One region of the Kitasatospora sp. NPDC101235 genome, then DNA from elsewhere that is predicted to be linked to it. Evidence: predicted binding sites of a transcription regulator. Region 1 holds the regulator's gene; the other holds the start of a gene.

The links. Region 1 encodes HrcA, which represses chaperone genes, less so after heat shock. Its sites were predicted from a motif close to TTNGCACTCNGNNNNNCNGAGTGCNAA; they were not measured.
Region 2: the regulator HrcA is predicted to act here: its motif matches at 4,266-4,292, upstream of groES (co-chaperone GroES).

Annotation. Positions count from the first base shown of each region.
Region 1 is NZ_JBIWNZ010000001.1:135,540-145,858, reverse strand. It holds gene ACIRRH_RS00680 (PDZ domain-containing protein) at 1-624, opposite strand, end outside; gene ACIRRH_RS00675 (16S rRNA (uracil(1498)-N(3))-methyltransferase) at 721-1,470, opposite strand; gene dnaJ (molecular chaperone DnaJ) at 1,549-2,691, opposite strand; gene hrcA (heat-inducible transcriptional repressor HrcA) at 2,767-3,801, opposite strand; gene htpX (zinc metalloprotease HtpX) at 4,090-5,010, shown strand; gene ACIRRH_RS00655 (hypothetical protein) at 5,033-5,617, shown strand; gene ACIRRH_RS00650 (hypothetical protein) at 5,631-6,293, opposite strand; gene ACIRRH_RS00645 (hypothetical protein) at 6,426-7,037, opposite strand; gene ACIRRH_RS00640 (DUF3097 domain-containing protein) at 7,078-7,911, shown strand; gene ACIRRH_RS00635 (Uma2 family endonuclease) at 7,902-8,459, opposite strand; gene hemW (radical SAM family heme chaperone HemW) at 8,500-9,729, opposite strand; gene ACIRRH_RS00625 (AMP-dependent synthetase/ligase) at 9,788-10,319, opposite strand, start outside.
Region 2 is NZ_JBIWNZ010000003.1:151,941-162,259, reverse strand. It holds gene rimI (ribosomal protein S18-alanine N-acetyltransferase) at 1-207, shown strand, start outside; gene tsaD (tRNA (adenosine(37)-N6)-threonylcarbamoyltransferase complex transferase subunit TsaD) at 200-1,306, shown strand; gene ACIRRH_RS06790 (hypothetical protein) at 1,303-1,563, shown strand; gene ACIRRH_RS06785 (polysaccharide deacetylase family protein) at 1,655-2,563, shown strand; gene ACIRRH_RS06780 (SAM-dependent methyltransferase) at 2,539-3,735, opposite strand; gene ACIRRH_RS06775 (hypothetical protein) at 3,848-4,183, opposite strand; gene groES (co-chaperone GroES) at 4,436-4,741, shown strand; gene groL (chaperonin GroEL) at 4,858-6,489, shown strand; gene ACIRRH_RS06760 (LysR family transcriptional regulator) at 6,624-7,622, shown strand; gene ACIRRH_RS06755 (WhiB family transcriptional regulator) at 7,722-8,048, opposite strand; gene ACIRRH_RS06750 (response regulator transcription factor) at 8,614-9,225, shown strand; gene shbA (RNA polymerase sigma factor ShbA) at 9,564-10,280, shown strand.

The DNA.
Region 1 (10,319 bases):
CTCCCCGGCCACCCACAGTGGCGAGTCCAACTGCCCGTCCAGCTCCGCGTGGACGCGGGCGAACTCGTCCCGGCCGAGCCACAGCTTGCCGGCCCGCCCGCCCCGGTACCGCTTCCACCAGGCCGGATCGAGGCCGGTGACGCTGTTCAGGAGCACCCGGTCCCCGCCCGGCTCGAAGGCGAGCCCGCCGACCGGCCCGTACGGCAGCCGCTGCGGCTCGCCGCCGTCCAGCGGCACGGCGTGCGCCCAGGTGCGGCGCGAACTGGCCTCACCGGCGCTGGTGACGGCGATCGGGCTGCCGTCGGCCGTCCAGCCGATCACCCGGGTCCGGTTGCTGCCCCAGTGGGTGAGCCGACGCGACGGGCCGCCGTCCACCGGCACCACGTGGACCTCGGGGGCGCCGTCCCGGGTGGAGGTGAAGGCGAGGTGCCGCCCGTCCGGGGAGAACCTCGGGTGGTGGACCGGCAGGTGGTCCGCCGTCAGCCGCCAGGCCCGGCTCCCGTCCAGCGGGGCGAGCCAGAGGTCGTCCTCGGCGACGAAGGCGACCAGGTCGCCGTGCAGGTGGGGATGGCGCAGGTAGGCGCCCGCCGAGGTGCTCGGGGAGGTGCTCAGGGAGTCCGTCACCCGGCCAGCCTAGGCAGGTGCGCGTACGATCCGCGCCGTTTTTCCCAGACTCCCGGCACCACCCGCGGACGGCGGCCGGGGCCGCCCCGGCCGCCGTTACGACCAGCGGCCGGTACGCCCGAGCAGCAGCGCGCCGGCGGCCACCCCGGCGGTGGAGGTGCGCAGCACCGAGGGGCCCAGCCGGTACGGCTTGGCGCCCGCCTCGGCGAACGCGGCCAGCTCCTCCGGGGAGACCCCGCCCTCCGGGCCGACCACCAGAAGAAGGTCGCCGCGCTCCGGCAGCCCGGCATGCGCCAGCGGCTCGGCGCCCTCCTCGTGCAGCACGGCGGCGAACGCGGCCTGTGCCAGCACCGGTGCCAGCTGCCTGGTGGTCATCGGCTCGCGGACCTCGGGGAAGCGCAGCCGGCGGGACTGCTTGCCCGCCTCCCGGGCCGTGGCCCGCCACTTGGCGAGCGCCTTGGCGCCGCGCTCGCCCTTCCACTGGGTGATGCAGCGCGAGGCGGCCCACGGGATCACCACGTCCACGCCGACCTCGGTCATGGTCTCCACGGCCAGCTCACCGCGGTCGCCCTTGGGCAGCGCCTGGACCACCACGATCCGCGGCGCGGGCTCCGGCTCCCGGCGCACGGCGGCGACCGTCACGTCGATCGCGTCCTTGCCGAGCACCTCGGCGACCGTGCCGTCCACGCCGAGCCCCAGCCCGTCGGCCAGGGTCACCGCCTCGCCCGGCTCCAGCCGCTTCACCGCGGCCGCGTGCCGCCCCTCCGGGCCGTCCAGGCGCACCACGGCCCCGGGCACGGCGGCGGCGATCCGCTCGGTCTCGACGACGAAGACGGGCGCGGTCATGACGGAGAACCTCCAGGAGTGGGACGGAAACACGGAAGAGGTGCCGGGGGCCTTCCCCCGGCACCCCTCCGCGGACGGCTACCGGCCGTTAAAGGCGTCCTTCAGCCGGGAGAAGAGGCCCTGCTGGCCCGGCGCGAACTGGCCGGCCGGCCGCTCCTCGCCGCGCAGCACCGCGAGGCGGCGCAACAGCTCCTCCTGCTCGGCGTCGAGCTTGCCGGGCGTCTTCACCTCGACATGCACTATCAGGTCGCCCCGGCCGCCACCGCGCAGGTGGGTGATGCCCCGGCCGTGCAGCGGGATCGACTGGCCGGACTGGGTGCCGGGCCGGATGTCGACCTCCTCCAGGCCGTCCAGGGTCTGCAGCGGCACCTGGGTGCCGAGCGCGGCCGCCGTCATCGGGATGGTGACGGTGCAGTGCAGGTCGTCCCCGCGCCGCTGGAAGATGGTGTGGGCGGTCTCGGCGATCTCGACGTACAGGTCGCCGGCCGGGCCGCCGCCGGGGCCGACCTCGCCCTCGCCGGCCAGCTGGATCCGGGTGCCGTTGTCGACACCGGCCGGGATCTTGACGGTCAGGGTGCGGCGGGCCCGCACGCGGCCGTCGCCGGCGCACTCCGGGCACGGGGTCGGCACGACGGTGCCGAAGCCCTGGCACTGCGGGCAGGGGCGGGAGGTCATGACCTGGCCCAGGAAGGACCGGGTGACCTGGGAGACCTCGCCCTTGCCGCGGCACATGTCACAGGTCTGCGCCGAGGTTCCGGGGGCCGCGCCCTCGCCGCTGCAGGTGGTGCAGGTGACGGCGGTGTCGACCTGGAGCTCCTTGGTGGTGCCGAAGGCGGCCTCCTCCAGGGTGATCTCCAGCCGGATCATGGCGTCCTGGCCGCGGCGGGTGCGCGAGCGCGGGCCGCGCTGGCCGGCCGCGGCGCCGAAGAAGGCGTCCATGATGTCGGAGAAGCCGAAGCCCGCCGCGCCGGCGCCGAAGCCGCCCGCACCGCCGCCGCCGCCCGGGGACAGCGGGTCCCCGCCGAGGTCATAGACCTGACGCTTCTGCGGGTCGGAGAGCACCTCGTAGGCGGCGTTGATCTCCTTGAACCGCTCCTGCGTCTTCGGGTCCGGGTTGACGTCCGGGTGCAGTTCGCGTGCCAGGCGCCGGAACGCCTTCTTGATCTCGTCCTGCCCCGCATCCCGTCGGACGCCGAGTACCGCGTAGTAGTCCGTGGCCACCAAATGCTCCGCTTGTTCCGCCTGTAGTAGTGCTGCGACTGGACGCCCCCGTTAGATTTCTAACGGCGGCCTTTGCTAGGACTCGGCCAGGATCTGGCCCACGTACCGCGCCACCGCTCGCACCGCCCCCATTGTGCCCGGGTAATCCATCCGGGTCGGACCGATCACACCCAGTTTGGCCACGCTCTCGTCGCCCGAACCGTAGCCGACCGAGACGATCGAGGTGGAAGTCAGCCCCTCGTAGGTGTTCTCCCGCCCGATCCGGACCGTCATCGCGGCGTCCGCGGTCTCACCCAGGAGGCGGAGCAGGACGACCTGCTCCTCCAGGGCCTCCAGCACCGGCTGGATGGTGAGCGGGAAGTCGTGCCCGAAGCGGGTCAGGTTGGCCGTGCCGGCCAGCATGATCCGCTCCTCGTTCTGTTCGGCGAGGGTCTCGAACAGCGTCGCCAGGACCGTGCTGACGGTCGGCCGGTCGACCTGCTCGAAGTGCGCCGGGAGTTCCTCCAGCAGTCCGGGGACCTCCGGGAGGCGCCGGCCGGTGGCTCTCGCGTTGATCCGGGCCCGCAGGTCCGCCAGCACCGTCTCGCCGACCGCGCCCGGGCAGTCGACCATCCGCTGCTCGACCCGACCGGTGTTGGTGATCAGCACCAGCATCACCTTGGCCGGGGCCAGCGCCACCAGCTCGATGTGCCGGACGGTGGAGCGCGACAGCGAGGGGTACTGCACCACCGCGACCTGCCGGGTCAGCTGGGCGAGCAGCCGCACGGTGCGGGCGACCACGTCGTCCAGGTCGACCGCGCCGTCCAGGAAGTGCCGGATGGCCCGGCGCTCGGGGGCGCTCATCGGCTTGATCTCGGCGAGCTTGTCGACGAAGAGGCGGTACCCCTTGTCGGTCGGGATGCGGCCGGCACTGGTGTGCGGCTGGTGGATGTAGCCCTCCTCCTCCAGCGCCGCCATGTCGTTGCGGACGGTCGCCGGCGACACCCCGAGGTTGTGCCGCTCCACCAGGGCCTTGGAACCGACCGGCTCCTCGGTGCCCACGTAGTCCTGCACGATCGCGCGGAGCACGGCGAGCTTGCGGTCGTCCAGCTGGCGGACCTCACCGGCCATGGGGCACGCACCTCCGTCTTCGCACGTTGTCCGACTGTGTCCCTTGCTGCTGCGGGCCGCTCCGGAAGGCCCCGGCCTTGGCACTCTGAACACGCGAGTGCCAAATCCGTACCTGCCAGTGTAAGGCCCGGGTCCTACGGCAGGAACGGCCCGACCGGGGTGATCCTCCCCGCAGTTCCGCCCACGGCCCGCGGGGCGCCGACGGTTCGATCCTCCCGGCGCCGGGATGGTGCCGGGAGGCCGTCCGGGTGGCAGCATCGATATCGACGGCGAACGGAGGAGCAAGCGATGTCGAGCTCGGGCCAGCACACCCGTTTCGCACCTGATCGCGGCCTGACCAGCCGCATGGTCGCGACGATGTTCGTGATCGGGCTGCTGTACGTCGGTTTCACGGGCCTGCTGATCGCGCTTCTGCGCGGCGCCTGGCCACTGATCGTCCTGCTGTCCGGCGGGCTGTTCGTCGCCCAGTTCTGGTTCAGCGACAAGATCACCGAGCGGGCGATGGGCGCCCGCCAGGTGTCCGCGGAGCAGTTCCCCCAGCTGCACGGCACCGTCGACCGGCTCTGCGCCCTGGCCGACATGCCCAAGCCCCGGGTGGCGGTCGCCGACAACGACATGCCGAACGCCTTCGCCACCGGCCGCAACCCGCAGAACGCGGTGGTCTGCGTGACCACCGGACTGCTGCGCCGGCTGGAGCCGGAGGAACTGGAGGGCGTCCTCGCGCACGAGCTGTCGCACGTCGCCCACCGGGACGTCGCGGTGATGACGATCGCCGGCTTCCTCGGCGTCCTCGCCGGGGCGATGACCCGGATCGCGATGTACGGCGGGTTCATGGGCGGCGGGCGCAACAACAACGACCAGAACGCGGCCATCGTGGCCCTGATCATCCCGCTGGTGTCGATGGTCGTCTACGCGATCAGCTTCCTGCTCACCCGGCTGCTGTCCCGCTACCGCGAGCTGGCCGCCGACCGCGCCGCCGCCCAGCTCACCGGCCGGCCCAGCGCACTGGCCGCGGCCCTCACCAAGGTGACCGGGCAGATCGCGGCCATCCCCACCGAGGACCTGCGCAAGTCGCAGCCGTACAACGCCTTCTACTTCGCCCCTGCGCTGAGCGCCCGGGAGACCGCCTCGCAGCTGTTCTCCACCCACCCGACGCTGGAGAAGCGGCTGGCGCAGCTGGCGAGGATCTCCGAGCAGCTCGGCCACTGACCCCCGATGTGAAAGGACCGCCGTGGGAATCCTGGACGCCCTGTTCGGCCGCACCAAGCCCGTCAAGCCCGACCTCGACCAGCTGTTCGGCGTGCCGTCCGCCGCGCTCACCCTGGAGGCCGGGGCCGGGTTCACCCCCACCGGGCTCGGCTCGGTCTGCTTCGCCGCCGTCGAGGGCGCGGCCTTCGTCCAGGTCGAGCAGCAGGTCCGGGCGCTGCTGGACGCCGACACCGAGCGCGGCGGCGTCCCGGTGGAGGCCTCCAGGGACGGCTACGGCTACTCCTGGCTGCTCGCCCGGCACCGGCCCGAGGAGCTGCCGGAGCTGGTGAACGACCTGCACGCGGTCAACAGCGAGCTGGAGGCGAACGGCTTCGGGCCGCAGCTGCTCTGCTCGCTCGTCGCCTTCCGCGACCCGCAGGGGCGGTCGCTGGCCCTGGTCTACCTCTACAAGCGGGGCACCTTCTACCCCTTCGCCCCGATGCCGGGCGGCGGGGAGAAGCGCAACAGCCCGCTGGAGCTGCAGGTCAACGCGATGCTGGGGAACGATCTGCGGCTGGAGAAGGACCTGAGCCGCTGGTTCCCGGTCTGGGGTGCGCCGGGTCTGTGACGGTGCGCGGGTGTCAGCCGCCGGTGGTCGAGCGGTACGCCTTCACGGCGGCGGCGAGGACCTCTTGGGTGTCCGTGGACGGCTTCCGGCCGGAGGAGTGCTGCACGACGAGGATCACGTCGCCCTGGCGGACGAAACCGGTGACCTTCTCGAACGGTTTCGAGCCCCCGGGGAAGGTCGAGGTGAAGTGGATCAGGAGGCTCTCGTCAGCCGGCACCCCGGCCGGCGTGACGGCCGCGGTCTCCCGGATCTTCGTGCCGTCCGTGAGTGTGGTGGTGAAGGAGGCGCAGCGCTTCGCGGCGCCGCGGATGGCGTCCATGACCTCGGCCGCTCGGCCGGGCGCGTAGCGGTCGAGCGACTCCCGGCCGAACCAGCCGTCGTCCTCGCCGCTGGTCGGCGGCCGTTCCAGGCCCACCGCCACGTTCTCCAGGGGTGGGGCGTGCGTCGTCGTGAAGGAGTCGACCTCGAGTTCGTCGCACCGAAGCGAGGCGATGGGGACGGGCGTGGCCGAAGCGGCGGTGGACGTCGGGTCGACCTCCACCGTGTTCAACCGGAACCCCCGGGGAAGCCGCTCCTGGGTCAGCAGGCCCGCACGCAGCCCGTCCTGCAGCGGCGCCCGACTGGAACTCGCAACGCTCTCCGGCCGGGCCTGCGAGTCGGCGGAGCACGCCGACACGCCGAAAACCACCAGAACGGCCCCACCCACCGCGCAGTGACGTGTGCGCACTGATCCACCCCCAGGATTCGTGATCGCCCGCACTCTCCCACATGTGCGCTCCCGGCTCTCACGTCCTCAGCACGCCGTCCGCTACAGCAGTCCGATGAGGAACCGGACCGCCAGGACGGAGCCGAGCAGCAGGAACCCGCCCAGGAGCCACAGCCCGACCGTCCAGGCCAGATCGGCGAGCCGGTCCCCGACGGTTCGCGGGGCCCCGTCCCAGGGGTCGCCGGGCCCGCCCCGGAAAGGTTCCGGGGCGGGAAGCGGGCCCGCGAGGTCCAGGCGCATGTGCTCCTCGGAGCAGTACGTGCGGTAGAGCACCTCGGCGGACCGGCGGTCGATCTCCAGGGCCAGCCACCCCTCGGGCAGCTCCAGACCCCCGCGGTCCGCCGTCCTGGGCTCCGTCCGGCCGCAGACGTCGCACAGCTCCAGGTCCTGGTCGTCCCCCGGTTCGTCCCGCTCCGGCACCCCACCACCGACGGCCTCGGCCGGTGCGGTGGCTTCCGCCGCACCGGCCGCCCCGGCGCCCCCGGTACTCGCCAGTTCCGACACGACGTACAGCACGAAGGCGGCCCCGAGGGCGGCCACGGCGGCGCCGGTGTACTGCGGCCAACAATCCTTCGCGAGGCCGAAGGCCGCCCCGGAGAGCACGAGGAACAGGAAGGTCCCGGCCCGGACGGCGCGGGAGTGGAAGCGGTGCATGCGGTGATCATGCCAGTGCCCGATCCCTATGATCACCCGTATGCGCAGCCGCCAGTACGGACCCGACCTGACCCCGCCGTGGAAGAAGCAACAGCCCGCCCCGGAGGTGCCCGCCGAGCGGGACCTGGTGGTCGAGGAGGCGGCGACCGGCTTCTGCGGGGCGGTGGTGCGCTGCGAGAGGACCGCCGAGGGCTTCACCGTCACCCTGGAGGACCGGTTCGGCAAGCACCGGGTGTTCCCGCTGGTGCCGCGCGGCTTCCTGCTGGAGGGCAGGGTCGTGACCCTGGTCCGCCCCACCGGCCCGGCGGCGCCGCGCACCCCGGCCCGCACCGCCTCCGGCTCGATCGCCGTCCCGAACGCCCGCGCCCGGGTCGCCCGGGAGTCCCGCATCTACGTCGAGGGCCGGCACGACGCCGAGCTGGTCGAACGGGTCTGGGGCGACGACCTGCGGATCGAGGGCGTGGTCGTCGAGTACCTGCGCGGCATCGACGACCTGCCCGCGATCGTCGCCGACTTCGCCCCCGGCCCGGGCCGCCGCCTCGGCGTCCTGGTCGACCACCTGCTCCCCGGCACCAAGGAGCACCGCATCGCCGCCCAGGTCACCGGCGACTCGGTACTGGTCGTCGGCCACCCCTACATCGACATCTGGCAGGCCGTGAAGCCCGCCTCCGTCGGCATCCCCGCCTGGCCCGCCGTCCCCCGCGGCGAGGACTGGAAGGAGGGCACCTGCCGCCGCCTCGGCTGGCCGGTGGACACCCCGGCGGCCTGGAAGCACATCCTCTCGAAGGTGAACTCCTACAAGGACCTGGAGCCCGAACTGCTGGGCCGGGTGGAGGAGTTGATCGACTTCACGGCCCTGCCGGGTCAGGAGTAGGTCTGGAACTCGGAGGTGTCCAGGGTGATGTCGAGCAGGTCGACCTGAATCGGATCACCGAATTTGGTGGTCCGCTCGGACCAGTACACCGGGGCACCCGAAGCCGTGTCGGTGGTCAGATCCGTGAGGAGCACGCACACGCCCTTGAGCGGATCGACGATGAGGTACGCCGGGATCCCGCCCTGGGCGTACATCTCACGCTTGGTCCGGTAGTCCCGGTGCGCGCTGGTCCTGGAGACCACCTCGACCACAACGGTCACCGCGGAGGCGGACAGCAAACGGCCCGCCTCCGGGACGACACCACGCTCGAAGACGACCAGATCCGGCTGGGGTTCGCTGGCCTCGCCGGAGATGATCAGATCCTGGGTCTGAAGCGCCCGCCATCGGGCGTAGGGGGTCTGGTGCTGAATCGCGGAGACGATGAGGTTGTGGACCATGTCCGGCCCGGCCATCATCACGATCTCCCCCCTGATGAGCTCGGCCTTGACGCCTTCCGGAACCTCCAGGTTCTCGAAGATTCCCATCATCCGATCATCGATGGCGGTCATAGCGCGCTCCCTCCGACGGCTGACCCCACGTTAACGACAATCAGTCCACCAGGTCACGCACGACCGCGTCCGCCAGCAGCCTCCCCTGGAGGGTGAGGGCGGCGCGCCCCTGCTCGTAGGGGCCGGCGGCGAGCAGGCCGTCGGCGAGGTGCCGGGCGGCGGACTTGCGGCCGGTGTCGGTGAGGAGGTCCAGGGGGATGCCGTCGACCAGGCGCAGTTCGAGGAGGATGCGCTCGACGCGGCGATCCTCGTCGGCCAGCACCTCGCGGGCCAGGGCCGGGGTGCGGTGCTCGGCCAGGGCCCGGGCGTAGGCGGCGGGGTGCTTGGCGTTCCACCAGCGGACGCCGCCGACGTGGCTGTGGGCACCGGGGCCCGCGCCCCACCAGTCGGCGCCGGTCCAGTAGAGCTCGTTGTGGCGGCAGCGGCCCTCGGGGGTGGTGGCCCAGTTGGAGACCTCGTACCAGGAGTAGCCGGCGGCCCCGAGCGCCTCCTCGGCGATCAGGTAGCGGTCGGCGTGCACGTCGTCGTCGATCATCGGCAGTTCGCCGCGCTTGACCCGGGCGGCGAGCCGGGTGCCCTCCTCGACGATCAGCGAGTACGCGGAGACGTGGTCGGGCCCGGCGCCGATGGCGGCGTCCAGGGAGGCCCGCCAGTCGTCGTCGGACTCGCCCGGGGTGCCGTAGATCAGGTCGAGGTTGACGTGCTCGAAGCCGGCCGCGCGGGCCTCGGCCACGCAGGCCTCGGGGCGGCCCGGGGTGTGGTGGCGGTCGAGCAGCCGCAGGACGTGCGGGCGGGCGCTCTGCATGCCGAAGGAGAGCCGGTTGTAGCCGCCCTCGCGCAGTTCGGCCAGGTACGCCGGGTCCACCGACTCCGGGTTGGCCTCGGTGGTGACCTCGGCGTCCTCGGCGAGCCCGAACTCCTCGCGGATCGCGGCAAGCATCTTCACCAGGTCGCGGGCGGGCAGCAGGGTCGGGGTGCCGCCGCCGAGGAAGACGGTCCGCACCGGGAGGTCCGTCTCCCCCAGCACCTTCCGGGCCAGCCGGATCTCGGCGACCACGTTGTCCGCGTACGTCTCCTGCGAGGCGACCGCCCCGGAGGATCGCAGCTCGGTGGCGGTGTAGGTGTTGAAGTCGCAGTAGCCGCAGCGGCTGGCGCAGTACGGCACGTGCAGGTAGAAACCGAACGGCCGCGAGCCCAGCCCGTCGAGGGCGTGCGCGGGCAGGGAACCGTCGGACGGCACCGGTTCGCCGTCGGGAAGTGCGGAGGGCATGAGCCCATTGTCCCGTACGACCCGCCCTACCCGGCGGGCCGTACGGGAACGGGGCCGGTCAGGCCTCGTTGGCGCCCGCGTACATCGCGGCCACCGCGTCCGCGTAGGTCCGCTCGACCACCGGGCGCTTGATCTTCAGGCTCGGGGTGAGCTCGCCGTGCTCGATGTCGAGGTCGCGGGGCAGCAGGTGGAACTTCTTGATCGTCTGCCAGCGCTGGAGGTCGGCGTTGACCCGCTTGACGAAGCCCTCGACCAGCTCGTGCACGGCCGGCTCGACGGCCAGCTCGGCGTAGGACTTGCCGGCCAGGCCGTGCTCGACGGCCCACGGCAGCAGGACCGCCTCGTCCAGGCCGATCAACGCGGTGCAGTAGTTGCGGCCGTTGCCGATCACCAGGATGTTGCTCACGAACGGGCAGACCGCCTTGAACTTGCCCTCGACCTCGCTGGGCGCCACGTACTTGCCGCCGGAGGTCTTGAACAGGTCCTTCTTGCGGTCGGTGATCCGCAGGAAGCCGTCCGGGGTGAGCTCGCCGATGTCTTCGGTGTGGAACCAGCCGTCCGGCTCCAGCACCTCGGCGGTCTTCTCCGGC
Region 2 (10,319 bases), on a different contig from region 1:
CGGCGCGAGTGCGCCGAGCTGCTGCTGGAGGTGCGGGTGGACAACCCGCGCGCCCAGCGGCTGTACGAGCGCCACGGCTTCGAACCGGTGGGCATCCGGCGCGGCTACTACCAGCCGGCCAACGTCGACGCGCTGGTGATGCGCCTCGACCACCCGAGCACTGACAGCACTGACCCGAAGGACATTGAGGACACCCGCCATGGCTGACGAACCGCTCGTCCTCGGCATCGAGACCTCCTGCGACGAGACCGGCGTCGGCATCGTGCGCGGCACCACGCTGCTGGCCGACGCGGTCGCCTCCAGCGTCAACGACCACGCCCGCTTCGGCGGCGTCGTCCCGGAGATCGCCAGCCGCGCGCACCTGGAGGCGATGATCCCGACCATCCAGCGCGCCCTGGACACCGCCGGGATCAAGGCGAGCGACCTGGACGGCATCGCCGTCACCGCCGGCCCCGGCCTGGCCGGTGCGCTGCTGGTCGGCGTCAGTGCCGCGAAGGCGTACGCCTGGGCGCTGGACAAGCCGCTGTACGGGGTCAACCACCTCGCCTCGCACATCTGCGTCGACCAACTGGAGCACGGCCGGCTGCCCTCGCCGACGATGGCCCTGCTGGTCTCCGGCGGGCACTCCTCGCTGCTGCTCAGCGAGGACATCACCAGCGACGTCCGCCCGCTCGGCGCGACCATCGACGACGCGGCCGGAGAGGCCTTCGACAAGGTCGCCCGGGTGCTCGGCCTCGGCTTCCCCGGCGGCCCGATCGTCGACCGCACGGCCCGCGAGGGCGACCCCGGGGCGATCGCCTTCCCCCGCGGCCTGAGCGGCAGGAACGACCCCGAGTACGACTTCTCCTTCTCCGGTCTCAAGACCGCCGTGGCCCGCTGGGTGGAGGCCAAGCGCCGGGCCGGCGAGGAGGTGCCGATCGCCGACGTGGCGGCGTCCTTCCAGGAGGCGGTCACCGACGTGCTCACCCGCAAGGCCGTCAAGGCGTGCAAGGACAACGGCGTCGACCATCTGATGATCGGCGGCGGCGTGGCGGCCAACTCGCGGCTGCGCGAGATGGCCCAGCAGCGCTGCGACCGGGCCGGCATCCGGCTGCGGGTGCCCCGGCCGGGCCTGTGCACCGACAACGGCGCGATGGTGGCGGCGCTGGGCGCCGAGATGGTGTGGCGCGACCGCGCGCCCTCCGCCTTCGACCTGTCGGCGGACTCCTCGATGCCGGTCACCGACGTCCACGTGCCGGCTGCGGACATCGGGCACGGCGACTTCCACGGCCAGGCCTACGACGCCCTCGGCGGCGGCGCGGCATGACCGTCGCGGCGATGTGGGAGGCCCGGGCGGCGACCGGCCGAGGGGCTGAACTCGCTGCCTGGGTGCGGGAGTTCGCGCTGCCGGCAGTCCGTGGCGCGGCCGGCCTGGAGCGCGCCGAGCTGCTCTCCGCCCCCGGGGAGCGCGTGCTGCTGATCACCTGGTGGAGCGGCGAGCCCGCGCCCGTCGCCGACCCGCCGGCCGAACTGCTCGGCCGCCCGGTGCACCGCTGGTCCTTCATCAGTGAGCACATCGAGTAATCCGAAAAGCGGATGATACGGGGAACCGCCGCCCCGGCCGCTACCGTGCATAGCTGAGAGGCAGCTGGACGGGAACCGGGAGCGCGGTGCGGTGAGCAGGGACGGGCGGAGCAGGACCAGGACGTACGCGGCGGGGGCACTGGCTCTGCTGGCCCTCGCCACCGGGTGCGGGGAAAAGGGGGGCGGCGGCAGCGCCGCCCCGGCCGCGACCGCGGCAGCCCCGGCCGCACCCCAGTCCGCCGGCGCCGCGCCGGCCGCCGCGGCCACCACACCCGGCACCGCCCCGGCCGGGGGCGACGCCGCGGCCTGGGCGAAGTGGAACCTCAAGCCGCTCGCCCCGGCCCCCGCGCCGCCCGCCGACAAGCCCGTCAAGCTCGAACGCACCGGTGCCGTGCCGGTGTTCAGCGACGTGAAGACGAGCGACAAGGTCGTCTTCATCACCATCGACGACGGCGCCGAGAAGGACCCGAAGTTCGTCGAGATGCTCACCGACCTCAAGGTGCCGATCTCGATGTTCCTGACCAAGGACATAGTCAAGAACGACTACGGCTACTTCAAGCCGCTCCAGGCGCTGGGCAACCACATCCAGAACCACACCGTCACCCACCCGGTGATGAGCAAGCTCGCGCCGGAGAAGCAGAAGGCCGAGATCTGCGACGACCAGTCCGCGCTCACCCAGCAGTACGGCACCGCCCCGCTGCTGTTCCGCCCGCCGTTCGGCGACGGCGCCAACACCCCGACGCTCAACACCTCGGTCCAGGAGTGCGGCCCGCGCGCCATAGTGCTGTGGCGCGAGTCGATGCAGATCCACGACATGCAGTACCAGGCCGGCGACAAGAAGCTGAAGCCCGGCGACATCATCCTGGCGCACTTCCGCGGCCCCAAGGAGCTCAAGGGCGCCACGATGACCCAGATGTTCGGCGACCTGCTCGCCCGGATCCAGGAGCAGGGCTTCTCGGTGGCCAGGCTGGAGGACTACATCCAGGCGCCCGCGTCCTGAGCGGCCCGTACGGGCTGCCCCAGCATCATCAGCGGCCCGTGGTCGGTGCGGCTGAGGATCACCGTGACGGTGTTCGGCCCGGAGGGCTTGAGCTGACGGCGCAGCTCCTCCGGGGTGATCGCCATCCCGCGCTTCTTGATCACCACCGTGCCGACCCCGCGCTCGCGCAGCAGCGCCTTCAGCTTCTTGATGTTGAACGGCAGCACGTCGGTGAGCTCGAAGGCGTGCGCGTACGGGGTGGCGACCAGCTCGTCCGAGGTCAGGTAGGCGATCTTCGGGTCGATCAGCCGACCGCGCACCTGCCCGGCCACCTCGGCCACCAGGTGCGCCCGGATCACCGCGCCGTCCGGCTCGTACAGGTAGCGCCCGACCGGGCCGGCCGGCGGGTCGGGCAGGTCGCCGCCGGTCAGGCTGGCGCCCTGCGGCAGCAGGGTGGCGCGGTGCGGGCTCGCGGCCCCGGTGCCGAACCAGAGCACCGCCTCCTTGACGTCGCCGTGGTCGGAGACCCACTCGGCCTCGGCGTCCTGCGGCACCGCCTCGTGCGGGATGCCCGGCGCGACCTTCAGCGCGCCGATCGGGGTCCTCCGGCCGGCCTCGATCGCCCAGGAGAGCGGCGGGGCGTACGCCTCCGGGTCGAACACCCGGCCGCGCGAGGTGCGCCGGGCCGGGTCGGTGAACACCGCGTCGTAACCGGTGACGTCCACCTCGGCGACGTCCGCGCAGCGCACCTCAACCAGTCCGGCCAGGCCCAGCGCGGCGGCGTTGGCCGCGGTGGCGGCGCAGGCCGCCGGGTCCTTGTCCACGGCCAGCACCTCGATGCCCGCCCGGGCCAGCGCCAGCACGTCCCCGCCGATGCCGCAGCACAGGTCCGCCAGCCGTCGTACGCCCAACGCGGCGAACCGCTGCGCGCGCCACTCGGCCACGCTGCGCCGGGTGGACTGCTCGACCCCGTTGGGCGTGAAGTACATCAGGTCGGCGTCCGCCCCGAACTTCGCCCGGGCCCGCTGCCGCAGCCGCGCCTGCCCGAACGCCGCCGACACCAGCTCCGCCGGGTGCTCCCGCCGCAAGCGGGTCGCCAGCGCCAGCTCCTCCTCGGGGGTGAACTCGCGCAACTCGGCGAGCAGGGCCTGGCCCTCGGGCGTCAGCAGCGGCTGGAGGTTCTCGATGTCCACGGGGCCATTCTCGCCGGTCAGGCGAGGAGGGCGCCCAGTGTGACGGCGACCGGCGGGAGCGGGGCGAGCAGCGCGTCCTTCACGCCGGCCGGCTTCGGCGGGCCGGACGTCGTCACCGCCACAGGACGCCCGAGGAGAAGACCACCGGCAGCAGGAACGGCGAGAGCGCGGCGGTGACCGGGAGGAACCGGTAGCCGGACCGCCGGGTGCGGAAGGCGACCACGAGGCCCACGGCCAGGGCGACGACCGGGGCGGCCAGCATCCCGATGCCCAGGAAGGCCCACATGAGCCCGTCCCCGTCGTCCCCGTGGCCGGGGCCGCTGCCGAGGCAGGCGACGAGGAAGAAGACGACGAACGGCAGTACGCCTCCCAGCAGGGGCAGTGCCAGCAGGGCGAGAGCCGCGTCCTTGGGCCGGGTCGGGCCGACACGCATCGGGATCGAGGTCATGGCAGGAGTCTGGCCGTCGGGCCCGGCGCCGCACATGAGTACGACTACTCATCCGCGAACCAGGGGTCCTCAGGGCGCGTCGTTGGCACTCTGGTTGACTGAGTGCTAACACGGCCCTATGGTCGTCCTTGGCACTCCCCACTGGGGGAGTGCTAACGCGAAGACGCGTGTCTGACCCCCGCGACGGCAGGCCCGCAGGTTCGCCACCTACCCGTTAGAAAACTCCCGTAATCTCCGAAGGGGAGCTCGGACGTGACCACCAGCAGCAAGGTTGCCATCAAGCCGCTCGAGGACCGCATCGTGGTCCAGCCGCTCGACGCCGAGACCACCACGGCCTCCGGCCTGGTTATCCCGGACACCGCCAAGGAGAAGCCCCAGGAGGGCGTCGTCCTGGCCGTCGGCCCGGGCCGCTTCGAGGACGGCCAGCGTCTGCCGCTCGACGTCGCCGTGGGTGACATCGTCCTGTACTCGAAGTACGGCGGCACCGAGGTGAAGTACCAGGGCGAGGAGTACCTGGTGCTCTCCGCCCGCGACGTTCTCGCGATCATCGAGAAGTAAGACGTCCCGACCCGCCCCGGATCCGTGTCCTCAGTGACAGTGGCCCGGGGCGTGGTTGTTGGTTCACGTAGTTCGGCGGCCGGTGGGCCGGCCGCAGCCCCGAGGGAATAGGGAACATGGCGAAGATCCTGCAGTTCGACGAGGACGCCCGCCGCTCGCTGGAGCGCGGTGTCAACAAGCTGGCCGACACCGTCAAGGTGACCATCGGCCCCAAGGGCCGCAACGTCGTCATCGACAAGAAGTTCGGTGCCCCGACCATCACCAACGACGGTGTCACCATCGCCCGCGAGGTCGAGCTGGACGACCCGTACGAGAACCTTGGCGCGCAGCTCGTCAAGGAGGTCGCCACCAAGACCAACGACGTCGCGGGTGACGGCACCACCACCGCCACCGTGCTGGCCCAGGCCCTGGTCAACGAGGGTCTGCGCAACGTCGCCGCCGGTGCCGGCCCGGCCGCCCTGAAGAAGGGCATCGACAAGGCCGTCGCCGCCGTCTCCGAGCACCTGCTCTCCGTCGCCCGCGAGATCGAGGGCAAGGACGACGTCGCCGCCGTCGCCTCCCTCTCCGCCCAGGACACCCAGGTCGGCGAGCTGATCGCCGAGGCGATCGACAAGGTCGGCAAGGACGGTGTCATCACCGTCGAGGAGTCGAACACCTTCGGCGTGGAGCTGGACTTCACCGAGGGCATGCAGTTCGACAAGGGCTACCTGTCGCCGTACTTCGTCACCGACGCGGAGCGGCAGGAGGCGGTCCTGGAGGACCCGTACATCCTGATCAACCAGGGCAAGATCTCCTCCATCCAGGAGCTGCTGCCGCTGCTGGAGAAGATCCTCCAGGGCGGTGCCTCCAAGCCGCTGCTGATCATCGCCGAGGACGTCGACGGCGAGGCGCTGTCGACCCTGGTCGTGAACAAGATCCGTGGCACCTTCAACGCCGTCGCCGTCAAGGCCCCGGGCTTCGGTGACCGCCGCAAGGCGATCCTCGGCGACCTGGCCGTCCTGACCGGTGGCCAGGTCATCTCCGAGGAGGTCGGCCTCAAGCTCGACCAGGTCGGCCTGGACGTGCTGGGCACCGCCCGCCGCGTGACCATCACCAAGGACGAGACCACGGTCGTCGACGGTGCCGGTGACGCCGAGGCCGTGGCCGGCCGCGTCGCCCAGATCAAGGGCGAGATCGCCGCGACCGACTCCGACTGGGACCGCGAGAAGCTGCAGGAGCGCCTGGCCAAGCTGGCCGGCGGCGTCTGCGTCATCAAGGTCGGCGCCGCCACCGAGGTGGAGCTGAAGGAGCGCAAGCACCGCCTGGAGGACGCCATCTCGGCGACCCGCGCCGCGGTCGAGGAGGGCATCGTCGCCGGCGGTGGCGCCTCCCTGGTCCACGCCGCCAAGGTGCTGAACGACGGCCTGGGCCTGTCGGGTGACGAGGCCACCGGTGTCGCCGTGGTCCGCAAGGCGCTGCACGAGCCGCTGCGCTGGATCGCCCAGAACGCCGGCCTGGAGGGCTACGTCATCACCTCCAAGGTCTCCGAGCTGGAGATCGGCCAGGGCTACAACGCCGCCACCGGCGAGTACGGCGACCTGGTGAAGGCCGGCGTCATCGACCCGGTCAAGGTCACCCGCTCCGCCCTGGAGAACGCCGCCTCGATCGCCTCCCTGCTCCTCACCACCGAGACCCTCGTGGTGGAGAAGAAGGAGGAGGAGGCCGACAACGGTCACGGCCACTCGCACGGCCACGGCCACTCGCACTGAGGCCCGAACCACTGACCGGAGGCCCGGTCCGCGCCCCGCGAGGGGAGGCGGGCCGGGCCTCCGGCCGTCCGCCCTTGACCTTTCAACTATCAGCGGAATTTTGCAGAACGCAAAGATTGCCTTATAACTAAGGCATGATCGAGGCCCGCCACCTGCGCGTCCTGCGTGCCGTCGCACGCACCGGCTCCTTCTCCGCCGCCGCCCGCGAGCTGGGGTGTACGCAGCCCGCCATCAGCCAGCAGATGAAGGCCCTGGAGAAGTCGGTGGACACCCCGCTGGTGGTCCGCTCGGGCCGCGGGATGCAGCTCAGCGAGGCCGGTCGGGTCCTGCTCAAGCATGCCACCGGAATCCTGGCCGGGCTCTGCGCCGCCGAGGAGGAGGTGGCCGCGATCGCCGGGCTGCGGGCCGGACGGGTGCGGCTGGTCTCCTTCCCGACCGCGAGCTCCACCCTGGTGCCGCCCGCGGTCGCCCGCCTGCGGGACGGCCATCCGGGGGTGCGCGTGTCGCTGGTCGAGGCGGAGCCGCCGGAGTCGCTGGCGATGCTGCGCGGCGGCGAGTGCGAGATCGCGCTGGCCTTCCGCTACCCGCAGTCCGACGGCGCCGTCGCGCTCCCGGCGCCCGCGCACGGTACGCCGCGCGAGGCCCGGGCCGAGGCCAACCTGGAGGCGCAGCAGCTGACCGCGGGGACCGACTGGTCCGATCTGGTGGCCACCCCGCTGCTGGACGACCCGCTGGTGGGCCTGCTGCCCGCCGCTCATCCGCTGGCGGGGCGGGGCGGGGCGGTGGAGCTGGCCGAGCTGGCGGGGGAGCAGTGGATCGCCGGCTGCCCGCAGTGCCGGGGGCACCTGGTGGAGCTGTGCGCCGGTGCGGGCTTCGAGCCCCGGATCGACTTCGCGACGGACGACTACCCGGCGGTGGTCGGCCTGGTGGCGGCCGGGCTCGGGGTGGCGGTACTGCCTCGGCTGGCACTTCAGTCGGTGCGCCCTGACGGCGTGTCGACGGTGCCGGTGCGGACGGCCTCCGGGGCACCCGCGGTGCGCCAGGTGGTCGCGCTGACCCTGCCGGACCTGGCCGAGGTGCCGGCCGTGGCGCTGATGCTGGAGCGGCTGGCGGGGGCGGCCGCCGATCGCTGACGGTGGGTGACGGGGCTGCCGCGGCCCTGCACGTACGGTGAGCCGACAGGCTGAGGCGTCACGAAGAAACGTTTCTTCACGACGCTCGTGGAGACGGGTCTAACGCTGGGCGACCGCCGGCGGGGCCAGGGGGACCTCGACCAGCCGGTGCCGCGAGCGCCCCAGCATCTCTTCGCGCTCGTCCTCGGTCATCCCGCCCCAGACGCCGTACGGCTCACGGACCGCCAGCGCGTGCGCCGCGCACTCGGCGATCACCGGACAGCGCATGCAGACCTCCTTGGCACTGGCCTCGCGCGAACTGCGTGCGGCCCCGCGCTCGCCCTCGGGGTGGAAGAAGAGCGAGCTGTCCACGCCACGGCAGGCTGCGGAGAGCTGCCAGTCCCAGAGGTCCGCGTTGGGACCGGGGAGGCGGGAGAAATCTGCCATGGCTCATTCCCTTCAGAGGCTGTCGGCCGTCCGGCCGGGCGTTCGGCGGGAGGCTGGCTGCCGAGCGGTGCGGCGGGGCTTCGATGCGCTGGTATGGACACCTGGAAATATGACTTAAGGCAACTCCATGGACAAGTCACCCACACACTGGCACAACAGTCAATGACCATACGAAAGCTATAAAAGCGGGCATAGTGGGCAACTGCTCCGCCGGGCGCGGGCGTGGCAATCGGGTGGCCGACGGGCGCGCGACGTGCCGAATCGGTGTGCGGGTCGCACGCCGACCGCGCGCGAGCTGCGGAAAAGTGCGGCGTGTGCACCGCGATGCAGCTGATCGGTAATGGGTTGGCCACGTACAGTGGTGGAGGTGGCCCCGAAGGCCGTAACTCATTCGAGTGACGGTCGTTGGAAGTGCGGAGGCGGTCAGCGGGCGCCGGACGTCGGAACGATCGCGGGCAGGTTGGGGCGATCGGCACGGAGTCTGTCGCCGATCGGCCGTGTCGGAGAGGTTCGTACCAGCCAGGAGGCTCAACGTGACGCGGATCAGCTGCGGAGGACGACGGTCATGACTTCCGTTCTCGTTTGCGACGATTCCCCGCTCGCCCGCGAGGCGCTTCGCCGCGCGGTCGCGACCGTACCCGGTGTGGACCGGGTCACCACCGCGACGAACGGGGAGGAGGTCCTCCGCCGCTGGGTGGCCGACCGCTCCGATCTCGTTCTGATGGACGTCCGGATGCCCGGCCTCGGCGGGGTCGAGACGGTCCGGCGACTGCTGTCCGCCGACCCGGGCGCGCGGATCATCATGCTCACCGTCGCCGAGGACCTCGACGGTGTCGCGCTCGCGGTGGCCGCGGGCGCCCGCGGGTACCTGCACAAGGACGCCTCGCGCGCCGAGCTGCGGGCCACCGTCACCCAGGCCCTCGCCGACCCGACCTGGCGGCTCGCCCCGCGCCGGCTGCGCAGCCCCGACATGGGGGCGGCGCCGACCCTGACGGCGCGTGAGATCCAGGTGCTGGAGGGCATGAGCCACGGCCGCAGCAACGCCGAGATCGGCCGCGAGCTGTTCCTCTCCGAGGACACCGTCAAGACCCACGCCCGACGGCTGTTCAAGAAGCTCGGGGCCTCCGACCGGGCGCACGCGGTGGCGCTGGGCTTCCGCTGGGGCCTGGTCCGCTGACCACCGGCGGCGCCGCCGGTTGCGGCGCGCCGTCGGCGGTTCCCGGAACGGGCGCAGCACGGGCGTGTGACGTTACGGTCCCGAGGTTGCACCATGGAGGAGTGGAGCACCTCGGGGACCAGCGGACAGGCACTGCGGCGAACCACGCAGCCGCAGGACACTCGGTGGACGGCGCGACGGACGGGACCACCACCGACGACGGCGGGGCGGGAGGCGGCACGGTGCAGGAGGGGCTGGTGGTGCGCGGCACGCCGTACGGTGCGGCACCGCATAACGTTCCGGTGCACAACTCCGGACGCGGTGCCGCGTTTTCCCACTCGACCAGGCACCATGGACCGATGCGCGACGACGTCGCCGGTGCGGCCGGCCAGGCGGACCCGGTGGAGGCCGAGCCCTCCGGTCCGGGCCACGATCCGTCGTACGCCGATCCCGGCGGTTCCGCCGGTGCGACCGGACCGGGCCGCCCGCCGGTGCTCGGACGGGGTGGCTCGCCGCTGGTGGGCGAGCTGGTCGCGGCCGCGGTGCGCGGCGAGGGCCCGGCGATCGACGCGCTGCTCGCCTACGTCCACCCGCTGGCGCTGCGGTACTGCCGCGCCAAGCTGGTCCGGCTGCCCGGCGGGGCCCGGCACCACGTGGACGACGTCGCGCAGGAGGTCTGCGTCGCGGTGCTCTGCGCGCTGCCCCGGTACAAGGACCAGGGGCGCCCGTTCGAGGCCTTCGTCTACGGGATCGCCGCGCACAAGATCGCCGATCTCCAGCGGGCCGCGATGCGCGGGCCCGGTTCGACCGTCGTGCCGCAGGACGACCTGCCGGAGGTGCCGGACGAGGCGCTCGGCCCGGAGGAGCAGGCGCTGCTGAGCAGCGACGCGGCCTGGGCGAAGGAACTGCTCTCCAACCTGCCGGCCCGTCAGCGCGAACTGGTGCTGCTGCGGGTGGCCGCCGGGCTGTCTGCGGAGGAGACCGGCGAGGTGCTCGGGATGTCACCGGGTGCCGTGCGGGTCGCCCAGCACCGGGCGCTCAGCCGGCTGCGGGCGCTCGCGGAGGAGTCCTCCTGATCCGTGCCGGTTGCGCCGGGTGCGCGCCGATTGTGAGGA